Regions from separate parts of the Streptomyces sp. NPDC057694 genome, predicted to be linked through region 1. Evidence: riboswitches for the same ligand, from Rfam matches in the RefSeq annotation. Region 1 holds a riboswitch; each other region holds the start of a gene.
The links. A riboswitch is a leader RNA that binds a small molecule or an ion and turns the genes downstream of it on or off. The one in region 1 is predicted to bind cyclic di-AMP.
Positions count from the first base shown of each region.

Region 1 (3,949 bases):
GGCGACCTCGGCGTTGTGCGCCTGCGCGACCTCGTCGAGCGCCACGAGGACCTTCTGGCCGCGCTCGGTCTCCAGATGGGGGCCGGCCTTGTCGGCGCGGACGCTGTCGACGCTCACGCCGGACCGGTACTTGCCGGTGAGGAAGCCGGAGGCCAGCGACCAGTACGGGGCGGCGCCCAGGCCCGCGCGGGAGGCGATGTCCTGGCGGGCGCCCTCGTAGGTGTCGCGCGAGACGAGGTTGTAGTGCGGCTGGATGGCCACGTAACGGGCCAGGCCCTCGCGGTCGGAGAAGTCCAGCGACTCCTGGAGCCGCTCCGGCGAGATGTTGGAGACGGCGATGTGCCGCACCTTGCCCGCCTTCACCAGCTCGTCGAGCGCGCCGATGATCTCGTCGACCGGGATCGTCTCGTCGTCGTCGAAGTGCGTGTAGTAGAGGTCGATGTAGTCGGTGTCGAGGCGGCGCAGCGAGGCGTCGGCGGCGGCCTTGATGTTGTCGCCGCGCAGGCCGGGGAAGTCGGGGTGGCGGCCGACCTTGGTGGCGATGACGACGTCGTCGCGCCGGCCGCGCGCCTTGGCCCACCGGCCGATGAGGGTCTCGGACTCACCGCCCTTGTTGCCCGGCGCCCAGGACGAGTACGAGTCGGCGGTGTCGATGAAGTTGCCGCCGCCCGCGACATAGGCGTCGAGCACCTCGAAGCTGGCGGCCTCGTCGGCGGTGAAGCCGAAGACGTTGCCGCCGAGGCAGAGCGGGAAGACGTCGAGGCCGGAGGAGCCGAGGGGGCGAAGTACGGAAGAAGTCATGCTCCAGTCCAACACCCTTCCGGAGCATGGAATTCCGTGGGGACGGCGGTACGCGTCTCAAGGGCAGGCAAAACCGGCAGCCCTGGCGTCGGGGGGTTGCCGCCAGGACCGCCGGAGTTCTCGGAGAAGGCCCCTCAGGGCGTCAGGCCCCGCTCGCGCAGCCAGGCGGCCGGGTCGATGCCGGTGGCGTCCCCGCCGGGGTGGACCTCCAGGTGGAGGTGGGGGCCTGTGACGTTGCCGGTGGCGCCGACACGGCCGATGACATCGCCGGTGGTGACCTTCTGGCCGGCGCTGACATTGATCGACGACTGGTGGCAGAACCACAGCTCGGTGCCGTCGTCGAGGGTGATGACCGTGCGGTAGCCGTACGCGCCCGCCCAGCCGGCCTCGGTGACGGTGCCGGAGTGGACGGCGTAGATCGGGGTACCTGTGGAAGCGGCGAAGTCCAGGCCCGTGTGATAGCCGGAGGACCACATGGCGCCGGGCTGCCCGAAGGTGCCGGTGATCGTGTAGGAGGCGACGGGGAGCTTGAAGCTCTTGGCCAGCTTGGCGAGGCGCTCGGCCTCGGCCTTCTTCTTGGCCTCTTCCTCCGCCTTCTTCTTGGCGGCGGCCTCCTTCTTGTCGGCCGCCTCCTTCTTCGCGACGGCCTCGTCGGCGGCCTTCTTGGCGGCGGCCTCCTCGGCCTCCTTCTTCGCGGCGGCGTCGGCGGCGTCCTGCTGGGTCTCGGCCTGGGCCAGGATCCGGGTGCGCAGCGCCTCGCCCGCGTCCGACGTGCCGTTGCCGACCGTGGTGAGCGGGGTGGCGGCGGCGCCGGAGTCGGAGCTGTCGGAGCCGTCGGATATGAGCGCGCCGACGCCGGGCAGCGACTTGGCCGCGGGCAGCGAGTCCTTCACGGCCGAGAGGTCCGGCATGGAGATGTGGACGGCGGGCTTGCCGCCCTGCGCGGTGGCGATGCCGCCCGCGCCGACGGCGGCGATCACGCCGACGCCGAGAACGGTGGAGCTGCGTGCGAGGCCGCCGCGCTGGCGGGCCACGCGGTGCCTGCCGCGGACGGGGCGGACGGACTCCTCGGTGGGGTTCCACTCCTCCCAGCTCTCCGGCTGGGGGCCGAACGCGTCGTTCGACGGATCCTTCAATGAGGAGAACTCGGGGGCAGGCCGGTTCGACGCCACGGGGGCGCTCTCCTTTCCTTCCTTCTCGCCTACCGGGTTAGCTGACGGGTTCGGAGCAGGAAGGTCTCCTACGAGCACCAAAAGATGCCCGATTCACCCCAAGTTGGTGGTTCCCCGGCTCCCTTGCGGGATTAAGCGCGTGCGCGCGGAGCCATCGCTGGTGACGGCTGGGACGACCGCGCTGCGTTATCGAACGTTAATAGACAGCCGACAGTAATTCCAAGCTCTTCCTACTGATCGTTCACGTCCTGGCCCGGGATTTAACGGGTCAAGGCCGGGCGGAACGGGTCGACTTGACCGACGGTGTGAACCGGCCACGTTTCTGACGGTTCGTCAATTGTTATCCGCGGCATCTGCGGAGAGTCACGGCCGCCGTACGGCGAGGAGCGCCATGTCGTCCGTCGCGCCGCCCCCGGTGTGCGCGCGCACCTCGGCGGCGAGGGAGAGGAGGAGTTCCTCGGGCCCGGGGAAGATCCGCCCCGACAGCCGGGCCGCCGGATCGTAGAAGACGCCCGCGGCGTCCCGCGCCTCGGAGAGCCCGTCGGTGTAGAGCAGCAGCGTCGCCCCCGCCGGGAACTCGGCCTCGGCGACCCGGTCCGGCCAGGACCCCAGCTCCCCCATCCCGAGCGGCAGCGCCCCCACGCCGTCGACGATCGGGATCATGTGTACGGTGCCGTCGTCGAGCAGCAGGATCGGCTCGGGGTGGCCGCGGTTGACGACGCGGACGCGGGAGTCGCCGTGCGGGATCTCGGCGAGCACCGCGGTGGTGAAGCCCTCGAAGTCGTCGATGCCGTCGCGCCGGGTGCCCTCGCGGGCCAGGGCCCGCTCCAGGCGCAGGGCGACCGCCTCCAGGCTGCCCTCCTGCTCGGCGGCCTCCCGGAACGCCCCGATGACGACGGCGACGGCGGAGACCGCGCCCATGCCCTTGCCCCGGACGTCACCGACGACGATGCGCACCCCGTGCGGGGTGTCCTGGACGGCGTACAGGTCACCGCCGATGAAGGCGCCGGCCTGCGCGGCCTCGTAGCGCGCGGCGATGGCGAGGCCGCCGATCCGGTCGGCCGGTTCGGGCAGGACGGCGAACTGGGCGGCCTGCGCGATCCGCCGGGCGGAGTCCAGCTGTTCGTTGCTGCGCCGCACGATCTGGTTGATGAAGCAGGCGAGCACGCAGACGGTCGCCACGGTGGCCATCTCGGTGACGATGTCGGTGCCGACCCGCTGGGTGTATCTGAAGTGCACGACGAGGATGGCGAGGATCGACCCGAGCCCGGCCAGGATCGTGCTGCGCAGCGGGAAGAACGGGGCGGCGACCAGGGGCGCCGCGCTGAACAGCGGAGCCCCGGAGAAGCCGGAGGGCGTGACGTACTCGTAGCAGGCGCCGCCCACGATCAGCAGAACCGGCAGCACGCGCAGGAACCACCGGGTGCCGACGCTGTCCGCCACCGATCTGTGCCGCCCTCCGCGCTTCCCCACCGTTCGTCTCCTGCCACGTCCGCGCCCGGTTTCCGGCGTCTCGTCAAGGGTTCCCGCGGAGCGCGGCGGAGGCGACCTGGTGTGGGCCGTACGGGTGGCGGACGCGCAAAAGAACCGAGGCCGGAATCTCGATGAGATTCCGGCCTCGGCCTTCAGTAGCGGGGACAGGATTTGAACCTGCGACCTCTGGGTTATGAGCCCAGCGAGCTACCGAGCTGCTCCACCCCGCGTCGGTAAACCTGACTCTACGCCATCGGGGGACGAGAACGCGAATCGGCTACGCGGCGCTCGCGTGGGTCAGGGTTTCCCAGGCCACGAAGAGGTCGTCGGTGCCCTCGGGCCGCTCCTTGCGGGTCAGCTTCTCGGTCTGCGGAAGATCCATCTTCAGCCGGCCGCGCAGATGGCTGAGGCCGACCTCGGTGTCGGGTCCCATGTCCCGCTGCACCTTGCCGCCGCACAGCCAGGACGGGGCGGCGGCGCCGAGCTGGTACTTGGAGTGGAAC
Region 1 is NZ_JBHVIX010000006.1:329,700-333,648, reverse strand. It holds gene ACFVDP_RS17815 (aldo/keto reductase) at 1-801, opposite strand, end outside; gene ACFVDP_RS17810 (M23 family metallopeptidase) at 936-1,973, opposite strand; cyclic di-AMP (ydaO/yuaA leader) riboswitch at 1,985-2,121, opposite strand; gene ACFVDP_RS17805 (PP2C family protein-serine/threonine phosphatase) at 2,337-3,446, opposite strand; tRNA gene ACFVDP_RS17800 (tRNA-Met) at 3,603-3,676, opposite strand; gene ACFVDP_RS17795 (alginate lyase family protein) at 3,724-3,949, opposite strand, start outside.

Region 2 (3,949 bases), on a different contig from region 1:
TCCTCGACGGCCTCGCCGTGCAGATGACGACGTACGGGGGCGCGGTGTCGCGGGCCCGCACCCAGGAGTGGGTGGACGAGGCGCTGGCCCGCGAACTCGGCCTGGAGCGCGCTCAGTTGACGTCAGGGCACTGACGCCCCTCCCCCGGCCCGCCGGACCCTTCAGGAAGCGGACTCCAGCTGCAGCTTGATCTCGTGCGGGTCGAGGAACCCCTTCGCCTGCACCCGGTCGCCGGAGGACTCGCCGCGCAGCCGGCGCCCGATCCACGGCACCAGGAACTCGCGCGCCCAGTGGATGTCGTCGCGCCGGACCTCGAACGTGCCGCGCGGCGGCAGCAGCGGCCAGGACTGCTCGGGATCGGCGGGCACCTCGATGCCGAGGGCCTGGGCGGCGCGCAGCGCGACCCGGGTGTGCCCCTCGGCGGCCAGGTGCAGCCGGTCGTCGTCCCAGGCCCTGCGGTCCTGGATGGACTTGAGCGACCACAGGTCGAGCATCGCGCAGCCGTACCGGTCGGCAATGGCCCGCACATGCATGTTGTACGTGGCGATCTTGCCGCGCAGATGCTTGAGGACGGCGACGTCACGGGTGTCGAAGCCGGTGGCGACCATGACGGTGCCCGCGGCCCCGCTGAGCCGGGCCACGGCCTTCTCGAAGCGCTCGGCCACGTCGTCCGGGTCGGTGCCGGGCCGGATGATGTCGTTGCCGCCGGCGACGAAGGTCACCAGGTCCGGGGCGAGCTCGACGGCGCGCGGGATCTGGTCCTCGACGACCTGGTCGAGGAGCTTGCCGCGCACGGCGAGGTTCGCGTACTGGAAGGTGTCCTCGGGGGCCCGGTCGTCCAGGAGGACGGCGAGCCGGTCGGCCCAGCCGACGAAGGTCCCGTCGGGGCCGGGATCCCCGACGCCCTCGGTGAAGCTGTCCCCCACCGCGGCGTACGAGCGGATCAGGCCGCCGCCGTGCGTGTCCGTCGTCTCGGCCGGGTCCGCTGCGTCCGTGAGTGCTCTCGATTCGTTTGCCACGACCACACATCTTTCACCCCGAGGTGTGACCTACGCGACCGTAACCAGGGGTTGACGAGTGGTGACAAAACACACCCGGCCCCCAGGGAATATCTGGGAGCCGGGTGTGACGCGTGTGTCGCGTGAGATGTGCCGCAGGTCAGAGGGTGACGCCGTGGCTGCGCAGGTAGGCGACCGGGTCGACGTCCGAGCCGTAGCTCGCGGTCGTGCGGATCTCGAAGTGCAGGTGCGGTCCGGTGACGTTGCCGGTCGCGCCGGAGAGCCCGATCTGCTGACCTGCCGTGACCGTCTGGCCCGCGGAGACGCCGACCGAGGACAGGTGGGCGTACTGGGAGTAGTAGCCGTCGGCGTTCTTGATGACGATCTGGTTGCCGTACGCGCCGCCGTCGCCCGCCGAGACGACGGTGCCGTTGCTGACGGCCTTGACCGAGGTGCCGGTGGAGACGATGAAGTCGGTGCCGGTGTGGTAGCCGCTGGACCACATGGCGCCGGACGAGTGGTACTGGGTGCCGATGGACCCCTCGACCGGCTTCACGTAGCCGCTGCCCGAGGTGTCGCTCGCCTGGGTGGCCGTGGTGGACGTACCGCTCGCGCCGCCGACGGTGAGCTTGGTGCCGGGCGTGATCAGGGACGCGTTGGCGCCGATGACGCTCTTGTTGTCCTGGTAGAGCTGCTTCCAGCCGCCGTCGACGCCCTGGCTCTGGGCGATCTTCGCCAGGGTGTCGCCGGACTTCACGGTGTACGTGGTGGTGCCGGAGTCGGCGGCCTGCGCTCCGGTGGCGCCGATGAGGGGCAGCGCGAGCGCGGCTCCTCCGACGGTGGCGAGGGCGGCGGCGCGGGTGGCGCGGCGGGTCTTCGGACGGCGGTGCTTCGCCTGTGCGGACATGACGCTTTTCCTCTCCGTCGCCTGCGAGGTGAGCTGTCGGGTTCGGACTGGAGATGTCCGGCCGGATCCCGGGAAGGAGACCGGCTGCACCCCGAGCCACGTCGGGAAATCCCTCGGCGGCGTACTGCCTGTGGGTCCCCCGCTCCTGCCGTCACGGGTCGTTGTGGGAATTCCGGGCGGCGGCAGGATTAGGCGTTCCGTCCGGTGTGATGGGTGACCGTAAGGCAGCGGAACCGGCCGCGACAAACATCGAATTCGAATTCCGGGGCTTTCATTGATCATCTGAGAGATTTCTGTGTGACCCTCTGTCGCCTCTTCTCCTTTACCAGCGCCATACCTGCGGGAATTCCGTCGTCCGGCCGCCACGAGAACAACCACGCACCGTCACCTCTATGAGCCCGCTCACGCGGACGTCCACAATCCCCGCTCACTTAGGGACAGTTGACCCAGAACTGGACATAACAGACGGATGGTTGCCTGCGGAATCCATGTCGTATCGTCAGGTGCAGGCCCACCGGCGAGCGGCGCCGGAGCGCCCGAATTCGGAGGAGCCCCCGTGACGCAGCACGCCCCGTCCACCGAGCCCGAGCTGACCGCAGTGCGCAACTTCCGCGACGTGGGCGGCCTGCCGACCGTGGACGGCGGGCGGGTGCGGCCCGGCGTGCTCTTCCGCAGCGGTCACCTCGCGCACGCCACCGCCGAGGACGCGACGTTCCTGTCCTCCCTCGGCCTGCACACCGTCTTCGACTTCCGCAACGCGGCGGACCAGAAGCTGGAGGGCGCCGATGTCGAGCTGCCCGGCGTGCGCAATGTGAATCTGCCACTGTCCGACCCGGCCGACGGCGCCGAGTTCTGGAAGATGGTCCGCGACGGCGACCTCGACCAGCTGCGCGCCCTGCTCTCCGACGGGCGAGGGGCGCAGCGCATGATCACCTCGTACCGGTCCATCATCGGCGACCGCACCGGCGAGCACAGCCGGGTGCTGCACGCGATGGCCGAGGACAGCACGCCCGCCCTGATGCACTGCGCGGCAGGCAAGGACCGCGCGGGGCTGTCGATCGCCGTGACGCTGCTCGCGGTCGGCGTCGAGCGGGACGCCATCGAAGCGGACTACCTGAAGTCGAACGAGAAGCACCGCCGCTACAAGGTCCGCCGGGGCAGCGGGTCGGGCGACGCCTACTCCCCCGAGATCATGGAGCTGCTCTCACCGCTCTTCGACGCCCGCGCCGAGTACCTCCACGCGGCCTTCGACACCATCGAGCAGACGTGGGGCACCACCGACCGCTACTTCGCGGAGGGCCTGAAGCTCAGCGAGGCCGACCGCGACCGGCTGCGCGAGCGGCTCGTGGACTGATCCGCCCGGAGCCCGGAGCGGGGTCGCCTCAGCGGTTCCCGCCCAGCGTGAACAGCAGGTAGACGAACGCGGCGAAGGCGTGTCCCACGAATACGTAGATCACGATCCGCACCCAGAGACCGCGCGGCAGCTTGTCCTCGATGTCGCGGCCACCGGGCCGCTGTGCGTCGCTCATGACATGCCTCCCAGGCACAGTGCGGTGGTCGGGCTCTGCAGCAGGGTGTGGACGAAGAGCAGCTCGGCCCCGCCGCTGTCCGCGGCCGCGATGCGGTGCGGGGTGAGCGAGTCGAAGTGGGCGCTGTCGCCCGGCCCGAGCCGGTGGGCGGTGTCCCCCAGGCGCAGCCGCAGCCGCCCTTCGAGCACGTAGAGCCATTCCTCGCCGGGGTGGACGCGCACGATGTCGCCCTGGGCGCCGTACGGGACCCGCACGCGCAGCGCCTGCATCCCGCGGCCGGAGGCGCCGGCCTGGACATAGGTCCAGCCGCCCGCCTCGGTCGCCTCCATGGATCCGGCGCGCACGACGGAGTCGCGATCGGCGGGGGCCTCGCCCAGCAGTTCGGAGACCGTCGTACCGTAGGTGCGGGCGAGTGCGAGCAGCATCGGCAGCGAAGGCTGGCGCTGTCCGGTCTCCAGCCGGGAGAGGTGGGCCGGCGACAGGCCGGCCGTGCGGGCCGCGGCCTCCAGGGTGAG
Region 2 is NZ_JBHVIX010000001.1:1,307,615-1,311,563, forward strand. It holds gene ACFVDP_RS05975 (TetR/AcrR family transcriptional regulator) at 1-134, shown strand, start outside; gene ACFVDP_RS05980 (SGNH/GDSL hydrolase family protein) at 162-947, opposite strand; gene ACFVDP_RS05985 (peptidoglycan DD-metalloendopeptidase family protein) at 1,159-1,905, opposite strand; cyclic di-AMP (ydaO/yuaA leader) riboswitch at 1,911-2,110, opposite strand; gene ACFVDP_RS05990 (tyrosine-protein phosphatase) at 2,462-3,259, shown strand; gene ACFVDP_RS05995 (DUF6126 family protein) at 3,288-3,434, opposite strand; gene ACFVDP_RS06000 (helix-turn-helix domain-containing protein) at 3,431-3,949, opposite strand, start outside.
Region 2: it holds a riboswitch for cyclic di-AMP, as region 1 does, so the genes downstream of both, ACFVDP_RS05985 (peptidoglycan DD-metalloendopeptidase family protein) here and ACFVDP_RS17810 (M23 family metallopeptidase) in region 1, are expected to answer to the same signal.

Region 3 (3,949 bases), on a different contig from region 1:
CCGAGGCCGACGACGAGACCGCAGCGAACGACGAGGAGGCGGGCCAGTGACCGAGCAGCTCGCGAGCATGGACTTCCACCCGCAGCCGCAGCCCGGCGAGGCCAGGCCGTGGGCGTTCCCCGCCCCGCAGCGCGGCGCGCTCGACAACGGCCTCACCGTTCTGCACTGCCACCGCCCCGGCCAGCAGGTCGTCGCCGTGGAGGTCAACCTGGAGGCGCCCCTGGAGGCCGAGCCCAAGGGGCTCGACGGGGTCGCCACGATCATGGCGCGGGCCTTCAACGAGGGCACCGACAAGCACTCCGCCGAGGAGTTCGCGGCCGAACTGGAGCGCTGCGGCGCCACGATGGACGCGCACGCCGACCACCCGGGCGTCCGGGTCTCCGTCGAAGTGCCGGTCTCCCGGCTCTCCAAGGGGCTCGCCCTGCTGGCCGACGCCCTGAGGGCGCCCGCCTTCGCCGACAGCGAGATCGAGCGCCTGGTGGCCAACCGGCTCGACGAGATCCCGCACGAGAGCGCCAGCCCGGCCCGCCGCGCCGCCAAGGAACTCTCCAAGCAGCTCTTCCCGGCCGACGCGCGCATGTCGCGCCCGCGCCAGGGCACCGAGGAGACCGTCGCCGCCATCGACGCGGCGGCCGTGCGCGCCTTCTACGAGAAGCACGTACGCCCGGCCACCGCCACCGCCGTGGTGGTCGGTGACCTCACGGGCGTCGACCTCGACGGCCTGCTCGCCGACACGCTCGGCGCCTGGACCGGGAACACCGCGGAGGCGCGTCCCGTCCCGCCCGTCACGGCCGACGACACCGGCCGCGTCGTCATCGTGGACCGTCCGGGCGCGGTGCAGACGCAATTGCTGATCGGCCGCATCGGACCCGACAAGCACGACCGGGTGTGGGCTGCGCAGATCCTCGGCACGTACTGCCTGGGCGGCACCCTCACCTCGCGCCTGGACCGCGTCCTGCGCGAGGAGAAGGGCTACACCTACGGGGTGCGGTCCTTCGCGCAGGTGCTGCGCTCGGCGCCGGACGGGACGGGCGCCGCGATGCTCGCCATCAGCGGTTCCGTGGACACCCCGAACACCGGTCCCGCGCTCGACGACCTGTGGAAGGTGCTGCGCACGCTGGCCGCCGAGGGACTGACGGACGCCGAACGGGACACGGCCGTGCAGAACCTGGTGGGGGTGGCTCCCCTCAAGTTCGAGACCGCCGCGAACGTCGCGGGAACCCTCGCCGACCAGGTCGAGCAGCACCTGCCCGACGACTTCCAGGCCCGCCTGTACCGCCAGCTCGCCGACACGGGCACCGTGGAAGCCACGGCGGCGGTCGTGAACGCCTTCCCGGCGGACCGCCTGGTGACGATCCTCGTGGGCGACGCCGCGCAGATCGAGGAGCCGGTCAGGGCGCTCGGCATCGGTGAAGTGACCGTGGTCTCCGGCTGATCGGGACACGTCGAGCCGCACCGCCTCGGAGCCCCGGTGACCGCGAGGTCACCGGGGCTCCGTCGTGTCCGTGATGTCGCTCACGTACGCAAACGCGATCGCCACGCTTCGTAAATGTCCGAAATGGTGCGGAGGTTGCCTGTCTGCCCTGTGGCATGCGCGACAAAAGCCGGGATCCGTTTGTTGATTAAAAGATGTCCCGCTTAGCGTCGGTCCGGCTGTCCGCCGCACCCGTGCCGCGCCCGCGTCACCGGGCAGCCATCGCCGAGTCCCCCATGGCGCGAGCCAGGGGAGCCGGGGACCCACCGCAGTCCCTGGGGTGAATCGGACCCCTCCCGCAAGGAGTGGCCCGTAGGAGACCTTCCTGCTCCGAACCCGTCAGCTAACCCGGTAGGCGAGAGGGAAGGAAAGGATCAGCCTCTTCATGGCGTTCACCCGTGCCACCGGGAAGCACCGTCGTCCGAGCCGCATCACGCGTACCACCGCGCAGGTCGCGAGTGTCGCCGCGCTCACCACGACCGGTGTCGTCGGAGGCCTCGCCGCCCCCGCGCTCGCCGCGGACACCGCGGCCCCAGAGCAGAACAACCTGACGCAGGCCATCTCCATCGGCGACTCCCTCGCCGACCAGATCGACGCCCAGGCCACCGCCCAGAAGAAGGCCGCCGACGCGGCCGCCGCCAAGGAGAAGGCGGAGGCCGAGGCCAAGAAGCGGGCCGAGGAGGCCAAGCGCAAGGCCGAGGAGAAGGCCAAGAAGGAGCGCGAGGCCAAGGAGCGCGCCGCCCGTGAGGCCGAGCGCAAGCGCCTCAACTCCTTCGTGGCGCCCATCTCCGGCTCGTACGTCTCCACCGCCTACAAGGCGAGCAGCGGCCTGTGGTCCTCCGGCAGCCACACGGGCATCGACTTCCACGCCGCCAGCGGCACCGCGGTCCACGCCGTGGGCTCCGGCACCGTCGTCGAGGCCGGCTGGGGCGGCGCCTACGGCAACAACATCGTCATCAAGATGAACGACGGTACGTACACCCAGTACGGTCACCTGTCGTCCATCGGAGTCTCGGTCGGCCAGTCGGTCACCCCGGGCCAGCAGATAGCCCTCTCCGGCGCCACCGGCAACGCGACGGGCCCGCACCTCCACTTCGAGGCCCGCACCGGCCCCGACTACGGCTCGGACATCGACCCCGTCGCGTACCTGCGCTCGCACGGCGTGAACGTCTGACGCACTCCCGCAGCATCGCCCGAAAGCCCCGGCTCGCCGAGCCGGGGCTTTCGCGTTGCCTGTCCTGAGCAGACCGCCGGTGTCCAAAAAATATCCCTGGATTCCGGGCTGCCGTCGGAAATTCAAGCGCGGTGGAATAGAGTCGTTGGGCAAGCGCGCTGACCGGACGTCAATCGTGCTTGTACGGGCGTCAATCGACCGCGTTTCGCGGGGATTAAGGCGGAGGTCGGGTCATGCGCATTCCCGCGCACTCGGTATGCACGGCGATCCGTGACGACATCGTCGCGGGTGTCTACGAGCGCGGCGGCAGGCTCACCGAGGAGCTGCTCGCGCGGCGCTACGGTGTCTCGCGCGTCCCGGTCCGTGAGGCGCTGCGCACCCTGGAGGCGGAAGGGTTCGTCGTCACGCGGCGGCACGCGGGCGCCTGCGTCGCCGAGCCCACCGAGCAGGAGGCCGCCGACCTCCTGGAGATCCGCATGCTGCTCGAACCGCTGGGTGCGGCCCGCGCGGCCCAGCGCCGCACCGAAGCCCACCTCAAAGTGCTGCGCGGCCTGGTCAGGCTGGGGCAGGAGCGCTCCAGGCGGGGGCAGAGCGAGGACCTGCGCTCGCTGGGCAGCTGGTTCCACGAGACGCTCGCGCAGGCCTCCGGCAGCCCCGGACTGATCACCCTGCTCACCCAGCTGCGGCACAAGATCGCATGGATGTACGCGGTCGAGACCCCGGGCCGGCCCGCCGAATCCTGGTCCGAGCACGGTGCCATCGTCGACGCCGTGGCCCGCGGTGACGCCGAGCGGGCCCGCGTCCTGACGGCCCAGCACGCCGAGCGCGCGACGGCGGCGCACCGACTGCGCGTCCCGCGCGCGGGCGAGCGTGTGAGGACTTCGCAACATCCCGTAAACACGGCGGGGCTCCAGCATTAACAGGGGCACCGTATACAAAGAAGTACACAATTCGCGGAATGGGTCGCGACCTGTTTTCCGCTGCCCTTTTTAGTGCCGCATTCGGCGCCGTTGATTTCCCCTGCGCTTTCCGGGGTGCGGAAATTCCGTCGAGCGGTAAAAGGGTGCACAGTGCCGTCGAGACAAAAAACGACGGAGCCGCGCGCTCCGGGGGGAAACGCGCGGCTCCGTCGAAAGACGCTGTGGGGTCAGACGGTCTCGGGAAGCTCCTCGAGCCCCTCGGCGACCAGCTTGGCCAGACGGTCGAGCGCGGCGTCCGCGCCCTCGGCGTCGGAGGCCAGCACGATCTCCTCGCCGCCCTGGGCGCCCAGGCCCAGCACCGCGAGCATGGAGGCGGCGTTG
Region 3 is NZ_JBHVIX010000012.1:129,343-133,291, reverse strand. It holds gene ACFVDP_RS25035 (M16 family metallopeptidase) at 1-50, shown strand, start outside; gene ACFVDP_RS25030 (M16 family metallopeptidase) at 68-1,435, shown strand; cyclic di-AMP (ydaO/yuaA leader) riboswitch at 1,688-1,847, shown strand; gene ACFVDP_RS25025 (M23 family metallopeptidase) at 1,860-2,648, shown strand; gene ACFVDP_RS25020 (GntR family transcriptional regulator) at 2,882-3,568, shown strand; gene ACFVDP_RS25015 (HPr family phosphocarrier protein) at 3,796-3,949, opposite strand, start outside.
Region 3: it holds a riboswitch for cyclic di-AMP, as region 1 does, so the genes downstream of both, ACFVDP_RS25025 (M23 family metallopeptidase) here and ACFVDP_RS17810 (M23 family metallopeptidase) in region 1, are expected to answer to the same signal.

Region 4 (3,949 bases), on a different contig from region 1:
CGACCGCCGTCGTCATACGCCCGGCGGCGGCCCGCACAGGGGGAACGGGCCGCCGCCGGACTCTCCTCGGCGGTGGTGGCCGACTGCCGCCCCTGGCCCGGGCGGCGGTGGGGAGCCGGTCACCTGAGGAAGGACGCTAAACCTCGGCGTAACGGGTTGGTGTGGGATTGTTCGGAACTGCTCCCTTTGTTGTGGACGGCGTCAGAGGGTGACAGGTCGGCGACCATGCGTGCTCGTGGGGGATCGGTGGCGAGGCGTCCCCTGCGTCCCGTTAGGCTCCGGAACCATGGACGTACTCATCCATCTCTTCGTCGGCCTGCACATCATCGGCATCGCCTCGCTGCTCGGCGGCTTCCTCACGCAGATGTCGGCGATGGGCAAGGGCACCGCCCGCTTCAACAAGGCGATGCTGCACGGCGCCCTGACCATGCTGGTGACCGGTGTCGCCCTCGTCGGCCTCAATCAGGCCGACGACAACACTGTCAACAACATCAAGATCGGCGTGAAGCTCGCGATCCTGATCGTCATCCTCGGCATCGTGTATGTGAAGCGGGACGAGGAGAAGGCCGAGAAGGGCCTGTTCGCGACGGTCGGCGCGCTCACCGTCGCGAACATCTTCATCGCGGTGCTCTGGACCTGAGACGGTCCGGGCTCCGCTCAGGCGGGGCGCACCACGCTGTGGATCGACGAGGTGCCGTCGTAGTAGATGGACTCCTCGCGCACGTACGCGCCCGGCTTCGGGGCGTGGATCATCATCCCGTCGCCGAGGTAGAGGCCGACGTGGCTGATGTCGTCGTAGAAGAACACCAGGTCGCCGGGCTGGATGTCGGAGAGCGAGACCGTCGTGCCGACCTCGACCTGGTCCCAGGTGGTGCGCGGCAGCGTGATGCCGGCGGCCTTCCAGGCGGCCTGGGTCAGGCCCGAGCAGTCGTAGGAGTCGGGGCCCGTGGCGCCCCACACGTACGGCTTGCCCTCCTGGGCCTTGGCGAAGGCGAGGGCCTGCGCGGCCTTGGCGGCGTAGCCGGACGACGAACCGGACGACCCCGATGACGACCCCGTCGAGCCGGAGCCCGACGCGCCCTCCTGGGCGGCCTTCTCCTCGGCCGCCTTCTGCTTGGCGGCCTCGGCCTCCTTCTGCTGCTGCGCCAGCTCGGCAGCCTTCTTCCGGGCCGCCTCCTCCTTGGCCTTCTCGATCCGCGCGAGCCGCGCCTTCTCCTCGGCGGTCAGCTTGGAGAGCAGCTGCCGCGCGTCGGACAGCTTCGTCTGCACGGCTTCCTTGGAGCTCTGCAGCTCCTCCTGAGAACCGGCGAGCTGGCGCAGGTTCTCCTGCGCCTCGGTGCGCTTCTTCGCCGTCTTGCGCTGCTCGTCCTGGAAGTCGTCGACGGCCTTCTTCTGCTCGTTCGTCATCCGGCTGAGCAGTTGGTCCTGCGCGAAGTAGTCCTCGGGGTTGTCGGCGAGGAACATCGTCGCGGTGTCGCTCATCCCGCCCGAGCGGTACTGCTCGGCGGCGTACCGGCCCAGTTCCTGGCGGGCCTTGTTCATCTTCTCGGTGCGCTGCGCGATGTCGTCGAGGAGCCGGTCGACCTGCTGCTTCTTGCCGGTGGTCTGCTCCTTGGCCGCGTTGTACTTCTGCGTGGCGACCTCGGCCTGGCGGTACAGGGTGTCGACCTTCTTCTGGACCTCTTCCAGGCTCGGCCGGTCCGGCTGCGCGGGAGCGGCCTGCGCCGTCTGCGAGAGCAGGGCGACAGAGGTGAGGGCGGCGGTGGTGATGCCGATCGCGGGGGTCGTGCGAAGACCGCCGGCGAGTCGGGACCGGTTGCGCGGCTTGCGGTGCGACGCCAAGGCTGGCGACTCCTTCCGTCATCCGCCTACCGGGTTAGCTGTCGGGTTCGGGCCAGGAAGGTCGCCCTACGCTCCACCGCCCGGTACTGCCGGGCCGTCGAGCCGATTCACCCCAAGGTCGGTGGGTCCCCGGTTCCCTGCCTCACGGCGTACGGAACTCAGCGGGGGCTGCCCGCTCGCCGCGACGATCGCGGGCGGGGGGACGGACGGCCCGCGCAGCACGGTAGCCAACTCGTGTTGCTGCTGTGAAGGTTGATGTGCGATATGCCCGATACATTTTCGTGACCTTGCTGCGGTCGGGGGACCCGAGGGGTGCCGCGCGTCCATTTCTTGATCGGTTCTCGGTCTGTTTATCCGGCTGTGTGCCGATGTGGCGGCATGATCCGCGGCCGGGGGAGCGGCGAGTGATCTGCGTCATGCGGAACACGCCGCGTCCGCGCTCCCGCACGGCGGCGGAGGCCCGGTATCGCAAAGGCGGCGGCGCTCTGTCAGTGGGGCGGCCTAGACTCGTACGGCGATGAGCAGCCTCTTTGACGACAGTTTCCTGGCCAGCCTCCAGAGCGGCGCGGAGCAGCCCCCGCCGCCGCCCGAGGACCCCGCCCACGACAGCGCGCCGGAGCCGATCCCGGACGATCTGTTCGGCGGGAAGTTCGACGTGCCACCGGCCAGGGACGCGTACTACCGGGACGGCGCCCCGCGCCCGGCCGTCGACGCGGAATCCCTCCTGGAGGGGTTGAACGAGAATCAGCGGGCGGCCGTCGTCCACGGCGGCTCGCCCCTGCTCATCGTCGCGGGCGCCGGCTCCGGCAAGACCCGCGTCCTGACGCACCGCATCGCGTACCTGCTCGCCGAGCGCGGCGTCCACCCGGGCCAGATCCTCGCGATCACGTTCACGAACAAGGCCGCGGGCGAGATGAAGGAGCGCGTCGAGGCCCTCGTCGGCCCGCGGGCCAACGCGATGTGGGTGTCGACCTTCCACAGCGCCTGCGTGCGCATCCTGCGCCGGGAGAGCAAGAAGCTGGGCTTCACGTCCTCCTTCTCGATCTACGACGCGGCCGACAGCAAGCGCCTCATGGCGCTCGTCTGCCGCGACCTGGACCTGGACCCGAAGAAGTTCCCGCCGAAGTCCTTCAGCGCGAAGATCAGCAACCTGAAGAACGAGCTGATCGACGAGGAGGACTTCGCGAGCACGGCGGCCGACGGCTTCGAGAAGACCCTCGCCCAGGCCTACGCGATGTACCAGTCCCGCCTCCGCGAGGCGAACGCGCTGGACTTCGACGACCTGATCATGACGACGGTGAACCTGCTGCGTGCGTTCCCCGACGTCGCGGAGCACTACCACCGCCGCTTCCGCCACGTCATGGTCGACGAGTACCAGGACACCAACCACGCGCAGTACGCGCTGGTCAAGGAGCTGGTGGGCCCGGCCGACAGCGACCCGGCCGAGCTGTGCGTCGTCGGTGACGCCGACCAGTCGATCTACGCCTTCCGCGGCGCCACGATCCGCAACATCCTCGACTTCGAGGAGGACTACGCGGACGCGACGACGATCATGCTGGAGCAGAACTACCGCTCCACGCAGACGATCCTCTCCGCGGCCAACGCGGTCATCGAGCGCAACGAGTCGCGCCGCCCGAAGAACCTGTGGACGAACGCGGGAGCGGGCGCCCAGATCACCGGCTACGTCGCGGACACCGAGCACGACGAGGCCCAGTTCATCGCCGACGAGATCGACCGCCTCACGGACGCGGGCGACGCCCGGGCCGGCGACGTCGCCGTCTTCTACCGGACGAACGCGCAGTCCCGTGTCTTCGAAGAGATCTTCATCCGCGTAGGACTGCCCTACAAGGTCGTCGGCGGCGTCCGCTTCTACGAGCGCAAGGAGGTCAGGGACGTCCTGGCCTATCTGCGGGTGCTCTCCAACCCGGAGGACTCGGTCCCGCTGCGCCGGATCCTGAACGTGCCGAAGCGCGGCATCGGCGACCGCGCCGAGGCGATGATCGACGCGCTGTCGCTGCGCGAGAAGATCAGCTTCCCGCAGGCGCTGCGCCGCGTCGACGAGGCGTACGGCATGGCGGCCCGCTCGACGAACGCGGTGAAGCGGTTC
Region 4 is NZ_JBHVIX010000003.1:336,670-340,618, forward strand. It holds gene ACFVDP_RS11375 (NlpC/P60 family protein) at 1-16, opposite strand, end outside; gene ACFVDP_RS11380 (hypothetical protein) at 287-640, shown strand; gene ACFVDP_RS11385 (NlpC/P60 family protein) at 658-1,842, opposite strand; cyclic di-AMP (ydaO/yuaA leader) riboswitch at 1,850-2,016, opposite strand; gene pcrA (DNA helicase PcrA) at 2,360-3,949, shown strand, end outside.
Region 4: it holds a riboswitch for cyclic di-AMP, as region 1 does, so the genes downstream of both, ACFVDP_RS11385 (NlpC/P60 family protein) here and ACFVDP_RS17810 (M23 family metallopeptidase) in region 1, are expected to answer to the same signal.